3 regions of the Rhizobium sp. P1_C7 genome follow, and region 3 is predicted to be linked to each of the others. Evidence: predicted binding sites of a transcription regulator. Region 3 holds the regulator's gene; each other region holds the start of a gene.
The links. The regulator PhoB, encoded in region 3, activates phosphate uptake and scavenging genes when phosphate is short. The targets are predictions, from matches to a motif close to TGTCATNNANCTGTCAT.
Positions count from the first base shown of each region.

Region 1 (7,206 bases), 290 kb from region 3:
GGCACCGCTCTGCCGCTTTCGCGATTGCACCCATGACCACGAACCCGGTTGCGCCGTCCAGGCTGCCGTCGATGCAGGCACCCTGCCGGCCGAACGCCTGGCCCGCTGGCGGACACTTCTTGCGGAAAATCGCAAGAATACGCCGCAGCTGACCGGACCGCGCGGCAACAAGATCTTTCAGAAGAAGCGCTGACAGGCGAGCGGCCGTAAAGCGCGAGCCGGGAGGACGGGACGAATGCGGCACGGCTGGAGACGGTTAGCGCCAGCGGCCATCGCAAGGCGTCATTTTGCCGAGTTGCCTACCCCGCACCGGCGCCGGCGCGACGCTCGTTCAGTTACTCCGGGCATGCCGTTGAAACAAAACCACGAATTTCACGTACCGTCTGTTGCCCCTGCGTGCCAAGGGCCACGCGGGTTTGATGGCTGGCTAAACGAGCCGTCACATATGCATCCGGCGAAATCCCATTGTGACAGTCGTTACACAAAACTGACATTCGCCATTCACAAAGCCGGACTAATGCACTCCCTCATATCGCGTTTGGAATATGAGGAAGAGCATGATGTTCGAACTGAAGAATGTCACCCGCCGTTTCGGAAAGAAGACAGCTGTTGATGCTGTGACGCTCGACATTCCTCAGGGCCAGATGGTCGGCATCATCGGTCGCTCCGGCGCCGGCAAGTCGACGCTTCTGCGCATGATCAACCGCCTGCAGGAGCCGAGTTCCGGCTCGATCCATTTCGCCGGTTTCGAAGTATCCGGGCTGCGCGGCCAGGCGTTGCGCAACTGGCAGCGCGATTGCGCCATGATCTTCCAGCAGTTCAACCTCGTGCCGCGTCTGGACGTCCTGACAAACGTCATGCTCGGTCGTCTGAACCATCGCTCCACCACGATGAGCCTTCTTGGCATCTTCACTCGCGAAGAGCGCATTCATGCCATCGCGGCGCTGGAGCGCCTGGGCATCGAGCAGACCGCGCTGCAGATGGCCGGGACCCTCTCCGGCGGCCAACAGCAGCGCGTGGCGATCGCCCGCGCCTTGATGCAGAACCCGAAGATGCTGCTCGCCGATGAGCCGATCGCCTCGCTCGATCCGCTGAATGCCAAAATCGTCATGGACGCCCTGCGCGACATCAACGAACGCGAAGGCATCACCGTCATCACCAACCTGCATACGCTCGACACGGCTCGCAACTATTGCGAACGCATCGTCGGCATGGCTGCCGGCCGCGTGGTGTTCGACGGCAAACCGTCCGAACTGACGGCGGATGCAGTCAAGCAGATCTACGGCACCGACAAGGACGGCGCCGGTATCGACGAGACAATGACCTCGACCACGATCAACATTCCCGCGGCCGCCGCCGTGCAAAAATCCGCCGGCCTGCAACCGCTGGCGCTGGCCGGCCTCTGAGGAGGGGCGGCCTCGATCGCAAGCCCGCGTTATGGGCACAGTTCTTCGTAAAACAGAGATCGCCGGGGACACCGGTCAATCAGGAGAGAACCATGTTGAAGAAAGCACTTTTTGCCGCGACGGCGCTGTTTGCGCTGGCGGGCGCATCGCATGCTGCAGACCTCAAGGAATTCCGCATCGGCATCCTCGGTGGCGAAAACGAAAACGACCGCCTGCGCAATTACGCCTGCCTCGCCGATCACCTGAAGCAGGAGTTCGGCTTCGAGAAGGTTTCGCTCTTCCCGGCCGCCGATTATGACGGCGTTATCCAGGGTCTCCTCGGCGGCACGCTCGACTTTGCAGAACTCGGCGCTTCCGGCTACGCAGCGATCGCGATCAAGAACGAGAAGGCTGTAACGCCGATCCTGACGACGGTCCAGAAGGACGGCTCGACCGGCTACTACTCGATCGGTCTGGCTCTCAAGTCGTCCGGGATCAAGAATATTAAGGACGCCAAGGGCAAGAAGCTCGGCTACGCCGACCCGGATTCCACCTCGGGCTACCTCATTCCGCTGACGCAGATTCCGAAGGACACGGGCATGCCGAACGATCAGTATTTCGCGGCCACGCAGTTCAACGGCGGCCACGAGAACAACCTCCTCGCCGCCTATGACGGCAAGGTCGATATTGCTGTCGACGATAGTTCGGGCATCGGCGATTTCAAGGACGGCTACACCTCCGGCACATTCCGCAAGGGCGTCGACAAGGGCACGATCGATCCGAACAAGCTTGTCGAAGTCTGGCGCTCGCCGCTAATCCCGAACGGCCCGCTCGTCGTTCGCAACGAAATCGGTGCCGACTGGCAGGCAAAGCTCTCGGACTTCTTCATGAAGCTTCCGGAGAAGGACGCCAAATGCTTCGCGGCCATCGAGGGAGGTGACTACCACGGCTACACCATTGTCAAGCCGGACTTTTACAACGCCATCATCGACGCTCGCAAGGCTGCGATCGGCGGCTGATCAATCCCGATAGCTGGAGGGCGGCCGACAACGGCCGCCCTTTTTCCTGCGAACAATGCGGACACCGTTCATGACTTTTGCCGATCCCAACGCCCACGCGCCGGCCACGCAGCAGAGCGCCCGTGAAATTGGCAATGCCTGGAGCCGGATGGTGGCCCGCCGCCGTCTCTATACCAGCCTTGGTCTCGTGATCCTGTTTGCCGCCTTCGTCGCGTCGGTCCGCTTTGCCGACGAAAGCAATGCCGGCCACTTCTTCGACCGCCTGCCGCATCTCTTCGACTTCTTGAGCTGGCTCATTCCCAAGGATTGGAACGACGTCTGGCGCGCCTTGTTCGACATCGACACCCCGACGCACCGGACCGGCGAAGAATTCAATTTTGCGCAGGGACGGGTACCCGTCTGGGGCGGCTTCTATATTCCTGAATATTTCGAGCTGATGATAATCACGATCAATGTCGCGCTCGTCTCGACCATCGTCGGCTTCATCTTCGCCGTACCGCTGAGTTTCCTCGTCGCCCGCAACCTTGCACCGTCCAATCCGTTGCGCATTGTCGCCAAGCGCGTCACCGAATTCCTGCGCGCCTTCCCCGAGATCGTCATTGCCGGCCTGTTTTCGGCGATCCTGTCGATCGGCCCGGTCGCCGCCATCATCGCCGTCAGCCTTCACACCATCGGCGCACTCGGCAAACTGTTCTACGAGGTTGTCGAGAACATCGACATGAAGCCCGACGAGGGCATGAAGGCGGTCGGCGCCAGCTGGTCGGAGCGTGTGCGTTTCGCGGCCATGCCGCAGGTCATGCCGAACCTCGTGTCCTATGCGCTGCTGCGTCTCGAGATCAACGTCCGTGCCTCCACCATCATCGGTGCGGTTGGCGGCGGCGGTATTGGCGAGGAGCTGAAACTCTCCATCTCGCGCGGCTTCGGCGCCAAGACGGTGGCGCTGGTGCTCCTGCTCTTCATCACCATCGTTGCCGTCGACCAGTTTTCCGCATGGCTGCGCCGCCGCCTCGTCGGCGAGCACGCCTTCCTTTTGCAGCATTGAGGTTCGCCATGACGGTGATCGACGCCAACCGGATGCACGAGATCGAAGCGCGCTATCCCGAATATTTCAAACGTTCCTTCCGCCAGCGCTTCGGCGGCCTGATGGCGGTGATCGCGACGCTTGTCTATGCGCTTTACGCGACATGGTTCTTCGACCTGCCGAAGCTCCTTGCCGAAGCCCATTGGGAACGCGTCGGCCTCTATCTCGGCCAGTGGGTAAGCTACGATGTGCAGCCGGAATTCCGCATCGACGACAACGGCATCACGGTCAAGTATCCGCGCTTCTCGCCGCTCGGCGACAATCCGCACCCGGATTGGGTCGTCAACAATGCGGATGGCAGCGTCAGCGTTTCGATCAGAGGTGCAGGCCGCACCGTCACCGTTTCCAAGACGGAAACAACGGTCACCGCCCACGGCATCAGTGTGCCGGTAGAGGTGTCGAGCGGTGCACCGAAGGTCATCGGCCCGGTGCCGAGCTGGATGACCGTCTACGACGACAACGTCCTGGCCGACCTGGGCTTTGCCGGCGACGTCAGCATCTCCTTCGATCGCGTCAAGGTGCGAAAGCGCTTCCTCGGCTGGGCGAATTTCGTCTTCGACACCCAGTCGCCTTTCTTCGACAAGCCGGTGGGCGAAGTGATCAGTCTGATCGTCTCCGGCCCGGAACTGAAACCCGGCCAGTCCAACCTGTCGCTTGCCTTCGACAACGTCTGGAACAACAGCGCCTGGCAGCACGGCGACGTCTGGACCAAGCTGTTCCAGACGATCGTCATGGCCTTCCTCGGCACGTTGCTCGGCGCGCTCGTGGCTTTCCCGCTGGCATTCTTTGCCGCCCGCAACGTCACGCGGAACCGGCTGGTCAATCAGGTCCTGAAACGGCTATTCGATTTCCTGCGCTCGGTCGATATGCTGATCTGGGCGCTGTTCCTGACACGCGCCTTCGGTCCCGGCCCGCTCGCCGGCAGCGGCGCGATCTTCCTCACGGAGACGGGAACGCTCGGCAAGCTTTACTCAGAGGGACTGGAGAACGTCGACAACAAGCCGCGCGAGGGCGTCAAGTCGACCGGCGCCTCGACGGTGCTCAACCATCGCTACGGCATTATCCCGCAGATTGTTCCCGTCTTCGTCAGCCAGACGCTCTATCAGTGGGAATCGAACGTCCGCGGCGCGACCATCATCGGCGCGGTCGGCGCCGGCGGCATTGGCCTCAAGCTCTGGGAAGCAATGCGGACAAACGCCAACTGGGAAAACGTCGCCTATATGGTCCTGTTGATCCTGATGGTTGTCTTCCTGTTCGACATGGCGTCGAATGCCCTGCGTCACCGGCTGATGGGAACGAAGGAGCGCTGAAAAAGCTCGGCATCGCCCCCAACCATCATCATTCTGTCACGGAAATCTTTTAGCCGGAAGCCAGCTTGCGGTGGGCGGTCAAATCACTGAAGACTGCCTTCCGCATTCCAAACGATTTCCAGGATATTGGCCTTGCGCTACGCACTCTATTTCACGCCGCCGAAGGACGATCCTTTGAATGGAACGGCCGCGGCCTGGCTCGGTCGCGACGCCTTCACCGGAGAAACTTATCCGGCTCCCGACCATCGCGAACTGCCGGCCGCCGAGCAGTTCGAACTGACCGCCGATCCGCGTCGCTATGCCTTCCATGCGACGATCAAGGCGCCTTTCGCCCTCGCCGCCTCAGTTGCCGAGAAAGACCTGGTTGATGTCGTCGAGGATTTCGCCGCCCGCACGCCGGTCTTCGAAATTCCGCAGCTCGTCTTGGGGCAGCTGGGCCGGTTCTTCGCGCTCGTGCCCGGTTCGCTGCATCCGCCGCTTCAGGATTTCGCAGCCAAGGTGGTAAAGTCCTTCGAACCGTTCCGCGCCACCCTGTCCGATGCCGACATCGCGCGCCGGAACCCGGAGAAGCTGAGCGAAAGCCAAAGAGCCAATTTGTTGCGTTGGGGCTACCCTTATGTGATGGATGACTTCGGCTTCCACATGACGCTGACCGGCCAGGTGCCGGAGGAGCGCGCGGGCGTGATGAAGACCATTCTGGAGGAGCGTTTTTACGCATTCACCAACCGACCGCTGTCGATCTCCGGCCTGGCGGTATTTGTGGAAGAGGCGCGCGGCGCGCCCTTCAAAGTTCATTCCTGGTGGCCGCTTGCCGACGCCAAAAGCTGAAAGACCTGATCCGATGACCAAAGAAACAGTCTTCTCCAACGCCCGCATCGTTCTCGAGGATGAAATTGTGGAAGGATCGGTGCTCGTCCGCGACGGCAAGATCGCCGACATCTCGACCGGCAACACCGCGGTCGGCGAGGATTTAGAAGGCGATTACCTGATCCCGGGTCTGGTTGAGCTGCACACCGACCACCTGGAAGGCCACTATTCGCCGCGCCCTGGCCTTCGCTGGCACAAGACGGCGGCGATCCAAGCCCACGACGCGCAGATCGTCACCTCCGGAATTACCACCGTCTTCGACTGCCTGCGTATGGGCGCCGACGAGGACGGAGGCTTCGAGCATGGAGAGATGCGCGAGATGGCCGATGCGATCCAGAAGGCCGAGCAGGAAGGCCGCCTGCGCGCCGAGCACCTGATCCACCTGCGCTGCGAAGTCTCCGCCGACAACGTTCTGGAGCATTTCGCCGATTTCGAAAACGATCCCTATGTCCGTCTCGTCTCGCTGATGGACCATGCGCCAGGCCAGCGCCAGTTCCAGACCATGGACCAGTACATCTTCTACTACCAGAAGAAGCGCGGCCTCTCCGACGAGGTCTTCGCCCGTTTCATCGAAAAGCGTTTGGGCGAATCCGAACGCAATTCCACCCCGCACCGGACCGCCATCGCCAAGGTCTGCGCCGAACGTGGCATCACCGTCGCAAGCCACGACGACGCAACGATGGCGCATGTCGACGAGGCGATCGAGAATGGTGTGCGCCTGGCGGAGTTCCCGACCAGCTTCGATGCCGCCAAGGCATCGCACGAGCATGGCATGAGCGTTCTGATGGGCGCGCCGAACATCGTGCGCGGCAAGTCGCATTCCGGCAACATCGCTGCCCGCGATCTTGCCGAGCGCGGCGTGCTGGATGTGCTGTCGTCCGACTATGTGCCGCTCAGCCTGCTCTATGCGCCTTTCATCCTCTCGGACGACGTCGAGAGCATCTCGCTGCCGAAGGCAATCGCCATGGTCACCTCGACGCCGGCCCGCACCGTCAGCCTCGACGACCGCGGACGCATTGCGACGGGCCTGCGCGCCGATCTGGTTCGCGTCTACCGCGATCACGGCGTCCCGGTTACCCGCTCCGTCTGGCGCGAAGGGCGCCGCGTCGCATGATCCCTTCGCACGAACCTCATGTCGTTCCAGGCACCGAACGGGGCATCATGGTCGTCGTTGTCGGCCCGAGCGGCGCTGGCAAGGACACACTGATGGCGCTTGCCGCCCGGCATTTCCATGGCCGGCCTGACGTACACTTCGTCCGCCGCGTCATCACCCGTGATGGCGATGCCGGCGGCGAGCATCATCTCGCCGTCTCGAACCAGGGCTTCGCATCCATGGAACAGGCTGGAAGCTTCTCCGTCTGGTGGGAAGCGCATGGTTTGAAATACGGCATTCCGGCCGAGGTTTCGGTCTCGCTCGCCCACGGCAACCTGGTCGTCGCCAACGGCTCCCGGTCTGCGCTGCACAGGTTCCAGGCGGTGTTTCCGCGCCTCAAGGTCGTCAACGTCACGGCGCGTGCCGAGGTGCTTGCGACACGTCTCGAGGC
Region 1 covers NZ_JBFUAL010000001.1:183,400-190,605, forward strand. Annotated here, with positions in the region: gene rsgA (ribosome small subunit-dependent GTPase A) at 1-193, shown strand, start outside; gene phnC (phosphonate ABC transporter ATP-binding protein) at 561-1,406, shown strand; gene phnD (phosphonate ABC transporter substrate-binding protein) at 1,499-2,404, shown strand; gene phnE (phosphonate ABC transporter, permease protein PhnE) at 2,475-3,446, shown strand; gene phnE (phosphonate ABC transporter, permease protein PhnE) at 3,455-4,795, shown strand; gene AC1D2R_RS00950 (DUF1045 domain-containing protein) at 4,928-5,623, shown strand; gene AC1D2R_RS00955 (alpha-D-ribose 1-methylphosphonate 5-triphosphate diphosphatase) at 5,637-6,776, shown strand; gene phnN (phosphonate metabolism protein/1,5-bisphosphokinase (PRPP-forming) PhnN) at 6,773-7,206, shown strand, end outside.
Region 1: the regulator PhoB is predicted to act here: its motif matches at 4,819-4,835, upstream of AC1D2R_RS00950 (DUF1045 domain-containing protein).

Region 2 (7,206 bases), on a different contig from region 3:
CGCTGAAGGAAAGGGTGATCGAGCTCTTTGCCAAGCTGTTGCAGGACCACGACCCCGAAGTCTGCATCATTGCCTGCAATACAGCCTTCACGCTTGTTGGCGCCGACCTGAGGGCTGCGTTTCCGCAGATGACATTCGTTGGCACTGTGCCGGCGATCAAGCCTGCAGCGGAGCGCACGCGGTCCGGGCTGGTATCGGTTCTGGCAACGCCGGGGACAGTCAGGCGCGCCTATACCCGCGATCTGATCCAGTCGTTTGCACAGCAGTGCCACGTGCGGCTCGTCGGCTCGGAAAACCTCGCCCGGATGGCGGAAGCCTATATTCGTGGTGATACGGTGTCGGACGAGGCGGTGCTTTCGGAAATCGGCCAATGTTTCGTCGAGATGGATGGTCGAAAGACCGATATCGTGGTGCTCGCCTGTACCCATTATCCGTTCATGGCCAATATGTTCAGGCGTCTTGCTCCCTGGCCGGTCGACTGGCTCGATCCGGCGGAGGCGATTGCCCGGCGGGCGCGTAGCCTCGTGCTCCATGTGGCGGATGCCGTTCATGCGGACAATTTCGACTTTGCCGTTTTCACCTCCGGAAACCCTGATTTTCCGACGAAACGGCTGATGCAGGGTTTCGGTCTCAACACCCGATGAAGGGCGTGCAGTCTAACCCGCCGCGGGGAGGCTTTTCCCGCGTAGGTGCTTTGCAGGTGCTTTATTTCGCGGAGCCGATCGCGCAATGTTGCGGACGGGGAATCGCTGGCGAGCTTCGGCCGCCCCAGAGCGACAAAAGGGATGTTCATGCCGTTTCAAAGACTTGTGATGTTAATTTTCTTCCTGCAGCCGATCGCTTTCGGCAGCTGGCTACCGCGCATTCCCGACATTCAGGTGAAACTTGGCCTCGGACCGGCCGATCTTGCAATCGCGCTGCTGGGCATGCCGGTGGGGATCTTAATTACCTTACCCTTCGCCGGCCGCTTCGTATCCCGCGTCGGCGGGCGGGCCACAATCATCTATGGCTTTGTTGCCTTCCTGGCGGTCGTATCCCTGCCAGTCTTCGCCGAGAGCATCGAAATGCTCTTCGTCGCACTGATGATCGTCGGTGTCGCCTTGTCGACGCTGGAGCTTGGCCTCAACGTGGAGGCCGATCGCGCCGAGAAGACGACGGGCCTTGTCATTATGAGTCGCTGCCATGGATTCTGGAGCCTGGGGATCATGGCAGGTAGCCTGATCGGGGCTGGAGCTATGGCGCTTCAGGTGTCCGCGCAATGGTCGATCCCTGTGGTCGCACTCCTTTGTCTGCCGCTCGCGCTTGCGACAAGTGCGCAGTTGCCGGTCGAGGCCAAGGCTATAGCCGCGACGTCGGCCGCCGCACCGGTGGCTCCTTTCAAGCTGCCGAGCCTCGCATTGCTCGGCATATGCGCCTTCACGTTCGGTATCACCATGACGGAGGGTGCAATTGCGGACTGGTCGGCCGTGTACTTGAAGGAGGTTCTGTCGACCGGCGGGGCCGCCACGGGCCTCGGCTATTCCGTGTTTGCTAGCCTTGTGGCCACGGGCCGCTTCGGCGGCGATTATATGAAGGGTCGGTTTGGCGCTGTCGCCATTGCACGCGGCTGCGGCTGTGCCGCGCTGGTCGGCCTGTTGATTGTGCTGTTTGCGCCAACCACGTTGGTGGCGCTGGTCGGCTTCGGTGCGATCGGGATTGGCGTTTCCGTCGGCTTTCCGCTTGCGGTTACCGCGTCTGCAGAGCTGACGGACCGGCCCGCTGCCGCGAGCGTCGCCATCCTGTCGTTCATGGCACTACTAGGCTTCCTGGTCGGGCCGCCGGTGATCGGTTTTGTCGGAGAGTTCTGGGGACTGCGAACCGGCTTGGCGATTTTGCTCGTTCCGCTCACCATCAGCCTCGTGTTCACTAGGATGTTGACGCTGCGAGCAGGCAATTGCGCGGCACCTGTTTTGGCGGATGAGGCCGCCTAACGCGTCGAGGGTTGGCTTTGGGATTGGCTGTGGGTTTCGGTGATGGACACCAGCATCGCCTGGCGAATCTGCTAGAGAGTGATGCTTTCGTAAGGGGAATAGGACTTGCAGGTTGGTATCGATATGGGAATGGCGTCCGGGGGGAACCCGGCTACGCTCGATATCGAGGAGCTTCTGGCGACCCGTCTGTTGGTGCAGGGCAATTCCGGATCGGGCAAATCGCATCTGCTTCGTCGCCTGCTTGAGCAATCTGCCCAGTGGGTCCAGCAGGTTGTCATTGATCCGGAAGGCGACTTCGTCACGCTGAGCGATAAGTTCGGCCATGTCGTGGTCGATGGAGAGCGCACGGAAGCGGAGCTTGCCGGCATCGCCAACCGTATTCGCCAGCACCGAGTTTCCTGCGTTCTGACGCTCGAGGGCCTGGATGTCGAGCAGCAGATGCGCGCGGCGGCGGCCTTCCTCAATGGCATGTTCGATGCCGACCGCGAATATTGGTATCCGGTTCTTGTCGTGGTTGACGAAGCGCAGATGTTTGCGCCCTCGGTCGGCGGTGACGTGTCGGAAGACGCACGCAAGATGTCGCTCGGTGCGATGACCAACCTGATGTGCCGCGGGCGAAAACGCGGGCTGGCAGGTGTGATCGCCACTCAGCGCTTGGCAAAGCTTGCTAAGAACGTTGCGGCTGAAGCCTCGAACTTCCTGATGGGCCGCACGTTTCTCGATATCGATATGGCGCGTGCAGCCGATCTACTCGGCATGGACCGGCGGCAGGCGGAAATGTTCCGCGATCTGAAGCGCGGCAATTTCGTGGCGCTTGGTCCGGCTCTGTCGCGCCGGCCGTTGCCGATCCAGATCGGCACGGTGGAGACGTCGGCACGCTCGTCAAGCCCGAAGCTGATGCCGTTGCCGGATTCGCCCGATGACGTCGAGGACCTGATCTTCACGCCGGATCCCGAAGAATTCCAGCGGCCGACCGTGCGCCGCGCTGCCCCGGCACCGCGGCCGACCACGGATATCCTCGCTGAACTTTCCCGCTCGACGGCGGCGGCTGTACCGCAGCCTGCCGAAGGACGAACGAGCCGGCCCGAGATGACCGCCGAGGATCGCGAGGACCGGCTTGCGAGCGTTCTCAACGAAATTCTCGACGATCCTGGCTCCGGCTTCCGCACGGATGCGGTTCTTTATCAGGACTTCCTTGTCCGCCTGCGCATGCGTCGTTTGCCTGGATCTCCGATGTCGTTGCAGGAGTTTCGGCGCAGGGTCGCCATCTCGCGGTCGGGTGTCGATGCCGCGACCGCGAAGACCGACGCGTGGGCGGCCGCACTGTCGCTTTCGACTGGTGTGACGGATGATCTCCAGGGGGTTTTCTTGATGTTGGCAAAGGCTGCGGTATGCAGTGAGCCATGTCCGTCAGACGCGCGGATCGCACGTGCCTACGGGACGCATTCGGCCCGGCGGGCAAGACGTCTGCTGGGTTACTTCGAGGAACAGGGCACTGTCGTCGTGCATACTGACTTTTCGGGAAAGCGCATCGTTGCTTTTCCCGACATGAACTGCCAAACGACACCTGGCGATGCGAACGCGCCTGACAGCGACGACCTACGTTCTGCCGCTGAGTAGCCCCGTCCAATTCCTTCATTGAAGACCGAAGTGCAATGTTAGTTCGCGCCGTCGATGCCCGCAGCGAGAGAATACGAGAAAGCTGCTTTTTGTCACAAGCGTTTCATCTCGCCGCGAGATAAGGCGTGCGTGCCGTCAGGGGCTGCACGTCTGTAAAAGGAGATGTCAGCCATGCGAAACAGCGTTGCTCGCCACGTGTCACAGGCGCTCGCCGTAGCTTTGCTCGCTACGGTCGCCATTCAGCCCAGCTATGCCGACGATGCCGCCGGAAAGCTTCTTGAACGAGGCGCAAGCGCAGATCTGAGCGCAGCGGGCGGCGCACGTCGCCTGTCTGGCGATGTGACGGAAGCTTATCGCGCAGCGATCGTCGATGGCCGGCCGAAGAATGTGATCCTGCTGATCGGCGATGGCATGGGCGACTCGGAAATCACCATCGCGCGGAACTATGCCGTCGGTGCGGGCCAGTATTTCCCAGGCATTGACGCCTTGCCGGTAACCGGTCAGTACACGCACTACTCGCTCGACAAGGAGACGGGCAAACCGAACTACGTGACAGATTCGGCCGCGTCGGGCACGGCTTGGGCCTCAGGCATAAAGAGCTACAACGGCGCGATCGGTGTCGATATTCACGAGGTGGCTCACGAAACCTTGCTAGAGAAGGCCAAGGCGGCCGGGCTAGGTACCGGCAATGTCTCGACCGCAGAACTCCAGGATGCGACGCCTGCCGTGCAGGTGGCACATGTAACGAATCGGAAGTGCTACGGACCGGTAGCTACCTCCGAGAAATGCGTATCGAACGCACTGGAAAACGGCGGCATCGGTTCGATCTCCGAACAGTTGCTCAATGCACGCGCGGACGTGACACTCGGCGGCGGCGCCAAGAGCTTCGATGAAATCGCCAAGGCCGGCGACTGGAAGGGCAAGACGCTTCGCCAGCAGGCGGAGGAACGTGGCTATATCATTGTATCGACCCTTGACGAGCTGCAGGCCGTGAAGCAGTCAAACGACGGCGCGCCGTTGCTCGGACTTTTCGCAGACGGCAACATGCCCGTGCGCTGGGAGGGGCCGCAAGCCAGCTATCACGGCAACATCGACAATGAGCCGGTCGTCTGCAAGGTGAACGACAAGCGTGCTACAGCGACACCGACGCTGCCGCAGATGACCGCAAAAGCGATTGAGCTTCTGCGCGGCAACGAGAGAGGCTTCTTCCTGCAAGTCGAGGGTGCATCCATAGACAAACAGGATCACGCGGCCAATCCGTGCGGCCAGATTGGCGAAACGGTCGATCTCGACGAGGCGGTGCAGGAGGCGCTGAAGTTCGCCCGGGAGAAAGGCGACACGCTTGTCATCGTTACCGCGGATCACGCTCATTCAAGCCAGATCATCTATCCTGATGCCAAGGCGCCTGGCTTGACCGAAGCGCTGATGACCAAGGACGGCGCAGTGATGGCGGTCAGCTACGGCAACTCCGAGGAGGTGGGTGATCAGGGCCACACCGGCTCCCAGCTTCGCATTGCGGCATATGGTCCGCGCGCTGCCAATGTCACCGGCCTGACGGATCAGACGGACCTGTTCTTTACGATCAGCGACGCGCTGGGCCTGAAGACCGAAACCGTCGGCATGAAGTGAGCCAAGCGGTATTCAAAAATCGAGCGGGACGGGGGCGTTGGCATTGATTGTCATTGACATTCAACGCGCTTCCCCATAAAGACCGCGCCAGCACGGGGCAGCAATGTCCCGTGTTTCATTTGACATGTCCCGTGGATCGTTCCAGTTCGCGTAACCGGAAAATCCTGTCGGGCCTCCTAAAGGGGCCAAAGGAGGGCGTGTTTCCTTCGAGCGATTTGGCAACAAATCGCCGTAACATTCTGAAAGGAAATACGATGAGCAAGCGCGAATCGTCCAAGTACAAAATTGACCGCCGCATGGGCGAGAACATCTGGGGTCGTCCTAAGTCCCCAGTGAACCGCCGCGAATACGGCCCGGGCCAGCACGGTCAGCGCCGCAAGGGTAAGCTTTCGGACTTTGGTGTGCAGCTGCGCGCCAAGCAGAAGCTCAAGGGGTACTACGGTGACCTGCGCGAGAAGCAGTTCCGTGCGATCTTCGCTGAAGCCGACCGCCGCAAGGGCGATACTTCGGAAAACCTCATCGGTCTTCTGGAATCCCGCCTGGACGCGATCGTCTACCGCGCCAAGTTCGTTCCGACTGTTTTTGCTGCCCGCCAGTTCGTAAACCACGGCCACGTGACTGTGAACGGCGTCCGCGTCAACATCGGCTCTTACCGGTGCAAGGCCGGCGACGTCATCGAAGTTCGTCAGAAGTCGAAGCAGCTCGTTTCGGTTCTCGAATCAGTTGGCTTGGCCGAACGTGACGTTCCTGAGTACATCGAAGTCGACCACAACAAGATGGTTGCGACCTTCGCTCGTGTACCGGCTCTCAGCGACGTTCCGTACGCTGTCGTCATGGAACCGCATCTGGTGGTCGAATTCTATTCGCGTTAACGCATAGCCCGAGCATTCGAATTTCGATTGCTGGAAAGGCCTATGCGTCTCCTAAGAGCTACTGCGCCTACGCGTCTTCGACACGTGGCGTAGTAGAGCGCGAGGCGTTTTCGCATACGGAAAAGCCGCCTCTTGGGGCGGCTTTTTCGTTATCTGGAGGAAAACGATGGTGGATTTGCAGGCCGTCCTCGACGGTATTTACACTGAGCTGACACCCCGGATCGGTGAAGGCAAGGTTGCGGACTACATTCCGGAGCTTGCCAAGGTCGATCCCGGCCAGTTCGGTCTTGCCGTTGTCACTGTTGACGGCAAGGTCTACACCGTCGGCGATGCCTCCATTCCGTTCTCGATTCAGAGTATTTCCAAGGTGTTCATGCTGACGTTGGCGCTCGGTAAGGTCGGCGAGGGTCTGTGGAAGCGGGTCGGCCGGGAACCGTCTGGGTCGGCCTTTAATTCGATCGTCCAGCTCGAGCACGAATCAGGCATTCCGCGCAATCCCTTCGTCAACGCCGGCGCTATTGCCGTGTCCGATGTCGTGCTCGCTGGGCATGCGCCGCGCGAGGCGATAGGGGAGCTGTTGCGGTTCGTACGCTACCTAGCAGACGATGAGTCGGTCACCATTGACGACAGGGTTGCGAAATCGGAGACGCAGACCGGTTTTCGCAATTTCGCGCTCGCGAATTTCATGCGTGCCTATCGGAACCTCGATCATCCCGTCGACCATGTGCTCGGTGTCTATTTTCACCAATGTGCACTCTCGATGAGTTGTGAGCAGCTGGCGAAGGCGGGGCTGTTCCTGGCGGCGCGCGGGAGCAATCCGGTGACGGGGCATTCGGTCGTCTCGCCCAAGAGGGCGCGGCGTATCAATGCCCTGATGCTGACCTGCGGCCACTACGACGGTTCCGGCGACTTTGCCTATCATGTCGGCCTGCCAGGCAAGAGCGGTGTGGGGGGTGGAATTTTTGCTGTCGCGCCTGGCATCGCATCGATTGCGGTCTGGTCTCCGGGCCTTAACAAGGTCGGAAACTCGCAGCTTGGCGCCGTGGCGCTGGAGATGTTGGCGGCGCGCACGGGCTGGTCTGTTTTCGGCGATTGACGCTGTGTTGGGCCAGCGC
Region 2 covers NZ_JBFUAL010000002.1:278,730-285,935, reverse strand. Annotated here, with positions in the region: gene murI (glutamate racemase) at 1-644, shown strand, start outside; gene AC1D2R_RS04510 (MFS transporter) at 792-1,970, shown strand; gene AC1D2R_RS04505 (helicase HerA domain-containing protein) at 2,076-3,590, shown strand; gene phoA (alkaline phosphatase) at 3,762-5,219, shown strand; gene rpsD (30S ribosomal protein S4) at 5,474-6,091, shown strand; gene AC1D2R_RS04490 (glutaminase) at 6,258-7,187, shown strand.
Region 2: the regulator PhoB is predicted to act here: its motif matches at 3,681-3,697, upstream of phoA (alkaline phosphatase).

Region 3 (7,206 bases):
CCGCTTCGATCTACCTCGAAGAGTTCGCGCCGAAGAACAAACTCACGGACCTGATCGAGGTCAACATCAACAACCTCGCCGCCGTTCCATCGATAGTCTACGGTCTCCTCGGTCTTGCGGTCTTCATCAACTTCGCAGGCCTGCCGCGTTCGGCATCGCTGGTCGGCGGTCTGGTGTTGACCCTGATGACGCTGCCGACGATCATCATCGCAACCCGCGCAGCGCTTCGGGCCGTACCGCCGTCCATCCGGGCCGCAGCCCTCGGACTCGGTGCCTCGAAGATGCAGATGGTGTTCCACCACGTCCTGCCGCTTGCCATGCCCGGTATCCTGACCGGCACCATCATCGGTCTGGCGCACGCGCTCGGCGAAACCGCGCCGCTGCTCCTCATTGGGATGGTCGCCTTTGTGGCCAATGCTCCGACCACCCCGCTCGACCCTTCCACGGCTCTGCCGGTGCAGGTCTACATGTGGGCCAACGAAGCCGAGCGCGCCTTCACCGAGCGCACTTCAGGCGCCATCATCGTCCTGCTCCTGTTCCTGATCGTCATGAACTTTGGAGCCATCCTCTTGCGTCGTCGCTTTGAGCGCCGCTGGTAAACGGAGTAAACATCATGAACATGTTGACGGAAGCAGCAGTTGAGAAGGCGCTTGATCAGAAGATGAATACCATTCCGTATAAGATGATCGGCCAGGACGTCTCGGTTTACTACGGCGACAAGCGCGCGCTTTTCGACGTCAAGCTGAACATCCGCGAAAACACCGTGACGGCTCTCATCGGCCCGTCCGGCTGCGGCAAGTCCACCTTCCTGCGCAGCCTGAACCGCATGAACGACACGATCGACAATTGCCGCGTCACCGGCAAGATCACACTCGACGGCGACGATATCTACGATCCGGATATCGACGTCGTCGAACTGCGCGCCCGCGTCGGCATGGTGTTCCAGAAGCCAAACCCGTTCCCGAAGACGATCTACGAAAATGTCGCCTACGGCCCGCGCATTCACGGTCTCGCCAAGGCCAAGTCCGACATGGACCAGATCGTCGAACAGAGCCTCCAGCGCGCCGGCCTCTGGAACGAGGTGAAGGACCGCGTGCATGAATCGGGAACCGGCCTGTCCGGTGGCCAGCAGCAGCGTCTGTGCATCGCCCGCGCTATCGCAGTCAGCCCGGAGGTCATTCTGATGGACGAGCCCTGCTCGGCGCTGGACCCGATCGCAACCGCAAAGGTCGAGGAACTCATCCACGAACTGCGCGAGAGCTACACGATCGTCATCGTCACGCACTCGATGCAGCAGGCGGCCCGCGTTTCGCAGCGCACCGCCATGTTCCACCTCGGCAACCTCGTTGAGGAAAACGATACCGACAAGATGTTCACCAACCCGGACGACCCGCGCACCCAGGATTATATCATGGGCCGCTTCGGTTGATCGCCGGCGTCGGAAACCCTCAGGACATTCAAGGATAAGCCCTATGGCATCGACACATATCTACTCCGCCTATGACGACGACCTGAAATTCCTGTCCCGCCGTATTTCGGAAATGGGCGGCCTCGCCGAGCAGATGGTGTCGGACGCCGTCCGCGCGCTGGTCAACGGCGATACGTCGCTTGCACAGAAAGTCATCTCCGACGACGTGATCCTCGATCACGCGGAGCGTGAGATCGGGGACAAGGCGATCATCACTATCGCCCGTCGCCAGCCGATGGCTGCCGACCTTCGCGAGATCATGGGCTCGATCCGTATCGCGGCCGACCTGGAGCGCGTTGGCGATCTTGGAAAGAACACGGCCAAGCGCGTCATTGCCGTTCAGAGCAGCGGCGTTCCGCGCAAGCTTGCCCGTGGCCTCGAACACCTCTCCGAACTGGCGCTCGTCCAGCTCAAGGAAGTGCTCGACGTCTACACCAGCCGCGCCGCCGACAAGGCGAAATCGATCCGCGAGCGCGACGAGGAAATCGACGCGATGTACACCTCGCTCTTCCGCGAGATGCTGACCTACATGATGGAAGATCCGCGCAACATCACCAGCTGCACGCATCTCCTTTTCTGCGCCAAGAACATCGAGCGCATCGGCGACCACGCCACCAACATTGCCGAAACCATCTACTACATGGCGACCGGCGCCCAGCCGGAAGGCGAACGTCCGAAGGACGACACCGCCAACACCGTTGGTGCTGTCACGGAATAACCGTTCCGGAACCGCATCCCCAGGAGACCGAAACGAATGATCCCAAGAGTTGCAGTTGTTGAAGACGAAGAGGCGCTCAGCGTGCTTCTTCGCTATAACCTCGAGGCCGAAGGCTTCGAGGTCGATACCATTCTGCGCGGAGATGAGGCCGAGATCAGGCTTCAGGAGCGAACGCCCGATCTTCTGATCCTCGATTGGATGCTGCCCGGCGTTTCTGGCATCGAGCTTTGCCGGCGGCTGCGTCAGCGGCCGGAAACCGAACGTCTGCCGATTATCATGCTGACGGCCCGCGGCGAGGAGAATGAGCGCGTTCGCGGCCTCTCGACCGGCGCCGACGATTACGTCGTCAAGCCGTTCTCGACACCGGAGCTCGTTGCTCGCGTCAAGGCGATGCTGCGCCGCGCAAAGCCCGAGGTTCTGTCGTCTCTGCTGAAATGCGGCGATATCGAACTCGACCGCGAAACGCACCGTGTCCATCGTAAGAGCCGCGAAGTCCGCCTGGGCCCGACCGAGTTCCGCCTTCTGGAATTCCTGATGGCTTCGCCTGGTCGCGTTTTCTCGCGTTCGCAGCTTCTGGACGGCGTCTGGGGCCATGACATCTACGTGGACGAACGCACCGTCGATGTCCACGTCGGCCGCCTGCGCAAGGCGTTGAACTTCTCCAATATGCAGGATGTCATCCGCACCGTTCGCGGTGCCGGGTACTCCATGGAAGTCTGAGCTGTTTCAGTGCCACAACAAACGAAAAACGGGCCCGCGAAGGCCCGTTTCTGTTTGTTTATCCGGCTTCCGGATCAGGCGACGCGGTTGGCTGCCCTGCGGCGCTCGTTGACCGGTTGGTAGGCCATGCGCTGGTGGTAGGTGCAGTAGGGCGAGGAGTCCGGGGACTCGCAGCCGCAGAAGTGGAAATCGTCCTTCAGTGGATCGCCGACCGGCCACTTGCAGGTGCGCTCGGTCAGTTCCGTCAGGCCGAGGCGCCGCGAGATCGGCAGGACGACATTTGAAGAAGGACGGTAGCTCACCTCCTCGATCGCATCGATTTCGATGTCTTCCTTCAGCAACGTCGCGCCCTGCTGGCGAGTGACGGTGCGGGTGGCGATCCGGGATGCGTAGTTCGGAGCGCGCGGCGCCGATGTGGCGCGCTTGGGTGTTCTCGCGGTTGCCGCAGTGCCGCCAGCCTTGGCGCGGCCCGGCAGGCACAGCCGATGGACCTTGCCGATTACAGCATTGCGGCTGACTCCGCCAAGCTGTGCTGCGATCTGGCTGGCGCTAAGGCCTTCGGCCCAAAGCTTTTTCAGTTTTTCAACGCGCTCGTCTGTCCAGTTCATGCCCCTGTCTCCGCCTTAATTGCGTTGGTGTAGGCAGAATCCTTCACCGCTGCCTCGGACGCATCCGAAGCAACAAACGCTTGCTCGATGTTGGTGACTAGTTCCGCCGCATGCAGTCTAGTAATTGAGTTTTAACCTAGTGTGAGGCCGACTCCGTGACAAGAGTCGGTTGAATCCCGAAGAATCGAATCTCAAGTTTTCCCCAACTTGCTGGGCGTGAGAGTCATTTCTGCAACATTAGCTGTTGATAGGTCAGGGTGACCCGAATGGCAGCTTGACGCATGCAGTAAAAGCTCAGTTTTGTTGACATCGCAGTGCGAAAAGTAAATAGTGCTGCTCGCCGCCGAAAGGCGGCATTTTTAATTTTTCGGACCCGCTTCTTAGCCGGAGTCCGGTTGCTCGTTTGCCAATGACAGGAGATCGCGCCATGGCTGAAGCCGCGCCGCTTTATGATACCTACTCTCGTGCCCCGTTGCGGTTCGAGCGAGGAGAGGGCGTGTGGCTGATTACCGAAACTGGCGAACGATATCTCGATTTCGGTGCGGGCGTCGCCGTGACCTCCGTCGGCCATGGCCACCCGCATGTCGTCGGCGCTCTGAAGGAACAGGCCGACAAGGTCTGGCACCTCTCCAATATCTATGAGATCGCCGGCCAGGAAACGCTGGCCAAGCGTTTGACCAGTGCAACCTTCGCGGAAAAGGTGTTCTTCACAAACTCTGGCGCCGAAGCGCTCGAATGCGCGATCAAGACCGCGCGCCGCTACCAATATTCGAAGGGTCATCCCGAGCGGTTCCATATCATCACCTTCGAAGGCGCGTTCCACGGCCGCACGCTGGCGACGATCGCCGCCGGCGGACAGGAAAAGTATCTCGAAGGCTTCGGTCCCAAGGCGCCTGGCTTCGATCAGGTTCCGTTCGGCGATGTCGAAGCCGTTCGTGCGGCCATCACCAACGAAACGGCGGCTATCCTTATCGAGCCCGTTCAGGGCGAGGGCGGTGTCCGTCCGGCGACCAACGAGTTCATGAGGGCGTTGCGCCAGCTCTGCGACGAGAACGGCCTGCTGCTCGTCCTCGACGAGGTCCAGACCGGCGTCGGCCGCACCGGCAAGCTGTTTGCCCACGAGTGGTCCGGCATTGCGCCTGACATCATGGCGGTTGCCAAGGGTATCGGCGGCGGCTTCCCTCTCGGCGCCTGCCTTGCCACGGCCGAGGCAGCCTCGGGCATGAAGGCCGGCACTCACGGTTCGACTTATGGCGGCAACCCGCTCGCCATGGCTGTCGGAAATGCCGTGCTCGACGTCGTTCTCGAAGACGGCTTCCTCCAGCACGTGAATGACGTTTCCCTCGTTTTCCGCCAGGGTCTGGCGTCGCTCAAGGACCGCTTTCCCGATGTGATCGAGGATGTGCGCGGCGAAGGCCTTCTGCTCGGCGTCAAGGCAGCCGTGCCATCGACGGAGTTGCTGCAGGCGATTCGTGCCGCTCATCTTCTGGCGATCCCGGCGGGCGACAATGTCATCCGCCTGCTCCCGCCTCTCGTCGTCACCGCGGACGAAGCCCGCGAAGGGCTCGTCCGACTTGAGCGCGCCGCCGAGAGCGTGCGCGCTTCCAAGATCAAGAAGACGGCTTGAACGGATTAAGGTGCCCAGCCGGACGGCGGGCTTGATAGGTAAAGACACATGGCTTCCCCCAAACACTTCCTCGATCTCTCTGCAGTCACGGCATCCGACCTCAGAGTCATCATGAACGACGCCATTTCACGCAAGCAGGCATTCAAGGCCGGTCAGGGCGACAAGCCGCTCGCCGGCAAGATGCTGGCGATGATCTTCGAAAAGCCCTCGACCCGCACGCGTGTTTCCTTCGATGTCGGCATGCGTCAGCTCGGCGGCGAGACGCTGTTCCTGTCGGGCACGGAAATGCAGCTCGGACGCGCCGAGACGATCGGCGACACGGCCAAGGTCCTGTCGCGCTATGTCGATGCGATCATGATCCGCACCACCGAGCATTCGCGGCTGCTGGAGCTTGCCGAGCACGCAACCGTTCCTGTGATCAATGCGCTGACGGACGACACCCATCCGTGCCAGATCATGGCCGATATCATGACCTTCGAGGAGCATCGTGGCCCTATCAAGGGCAAGACGGTTGCCTGGACGGGCGATGGTAACAACGTGCTGCATTCGCTGATCGAAGGGGCTGCCCGTTTCGGTTATCGCATGAACATGGCGGTGCCTCTTGGTTCCGAGCCAAAGGATCACTATCTGAACTGGGCCCGCAATGAGGGCGCCGAAATCATGCTTGGTCATGATGCCGATCGTGCGGTCGCCGGCGTCGATTGCGTGGTGACCGATACCTGGGTCTCCATGAATCAGGAGCATCGGGCCCGGGGTCACAACGTCTTCCAGCCTTATCAGGTCAATTCGGCTTTGATGGCACAGGCCGGCAAGGATGCATTGTTCATGCATTGCCTGCCTGCCCATCGTGGTGAGGAAGTAACGGACGAGGTGATCGACGGCCCGCAATCCGTGGTCTTCGATGAAGCGGAAAACCGTCTTCATGCGCAGAAGTCGATTCTTGCTTGGTGCCTGGGCGCGATCTGAACCATAATGGACGCCACATTTGGCCGGAAGGGCCTGTGGCCGCGCGAGCGGATGGACCACCTGTCTGCCGCTCTGACGACTAGGAGAAGACCATGGCAGAAGCAGCAGCCGCCCTCGGCGAGTTCGATTTCGCCGGCGACGATCATGTCGTTCCCTTTCAGGTCGAAGGTCTCGACGTGCGTGGGCGCGCCGTGCAGCTCGGCCCGATGCTCGATGCAATCCTCGAGCGCCACAGCTATCCCGCCCCGGTCGCCCGGCTGCTGGCCGAGGTCATAGCGCTCACGGTTCTGCTCGGGACGTCGCTGAAATTCGAAGGCAAATTCACCGTTCAGACCAAGGGCGATGGCCCCGTCGACCTGCTCGTCGCCGATTTCGCGACGCCGGAGAATGTGCGTGCCTACGCACGCTTCGATCAGGCCTTGCTGGACAAGGCTGTCGCCGCCGGTGAGACCGAGCCGGAACAGCTGCTCGGCAAGGGCATGCTCGCCTTCACCATCGATCAGGGCAAGTACAGCCAGCCGTATCAGGGCATCGTTGCGCTCGACGGCGCGACCCTCGAAGACATCGCCGGCACCTACTTCCGCCAGTCGGAACAGATCCCGACGCGCGTCCGCCTGGCCGCGGCCGAGCTGTTTGACCGGGACGAAACGGGCAAGCCGCGCCACCGCTGGCGGGCAGGGGGCCTGATCGCTCAGTTCCTGCCTGAGGCGCCGGAGCGCATGCGCCAGCCCGATCTTCACGGTGGAGATGGCGATACGAGTGCGAACCATCACACCGATGACGACGCTTGGGCCGAGGCGCGTTCGCTCGTCGAGACGATCGATGCAGACGAGTTGACTGATCCGTTGGTCGGCACCGAGCGCCTGCTCTTCCGGCTGTTTCATGAACGTGGCGTGCGCGTCTACGAGCCTCGCGCGGTCTTTGATCGCTGTTCCTGTTCGCGGGAGAAGATCAAGGGCGTCCTCAGGGGCTTTTCGGCCGAGGAAATTGACGCAAGCCAGGAGGAGGGACAGGTGGCCGTCACCTGCGAATTCTGCTCCACGACCTATCGTTTCGAGGTCGAAGAACTGACCCAGGCGGCAGAATGATCAGTTAAGCA
Region 3 covers NZ_JBFUAL010000001.1:468,675-475,880, forward strand. Annotated here, with positions in the region: gene pstA (phosphate ABC transporter permease PstA) at 1-599, shown strand, start outside; gene pstB (phosphate ABC transporter ATP-binding protein PstB) at 614-1,429, shown strand; gene phoU (phosphate signaling complex protein PhoU) at 1,473-2,186, shown strand; gene phoB (phosphate regulon transcriptional regulator PhoB) at 2,223-2,906, shown strand; gene AC1D2R_RS02365 (GcrA family cell cycle regulator) at 2,981-3,514, opposite strand; gene AC1D2R_RS02370 (acetylornithine transaminase) at 3,942-5,141, shown strand; gene argF (ornithine carbamoyltransferase) at 5,190-6,107, shown strand; gene AC1D2R_RS02380 (Hsp33 family molecular chaperone) at 6,200-7,195, shown strand; gene apaG (Co2+/Mg2+ efflux protein ApaG) at 7,196-7,206, opposite strand, start outside.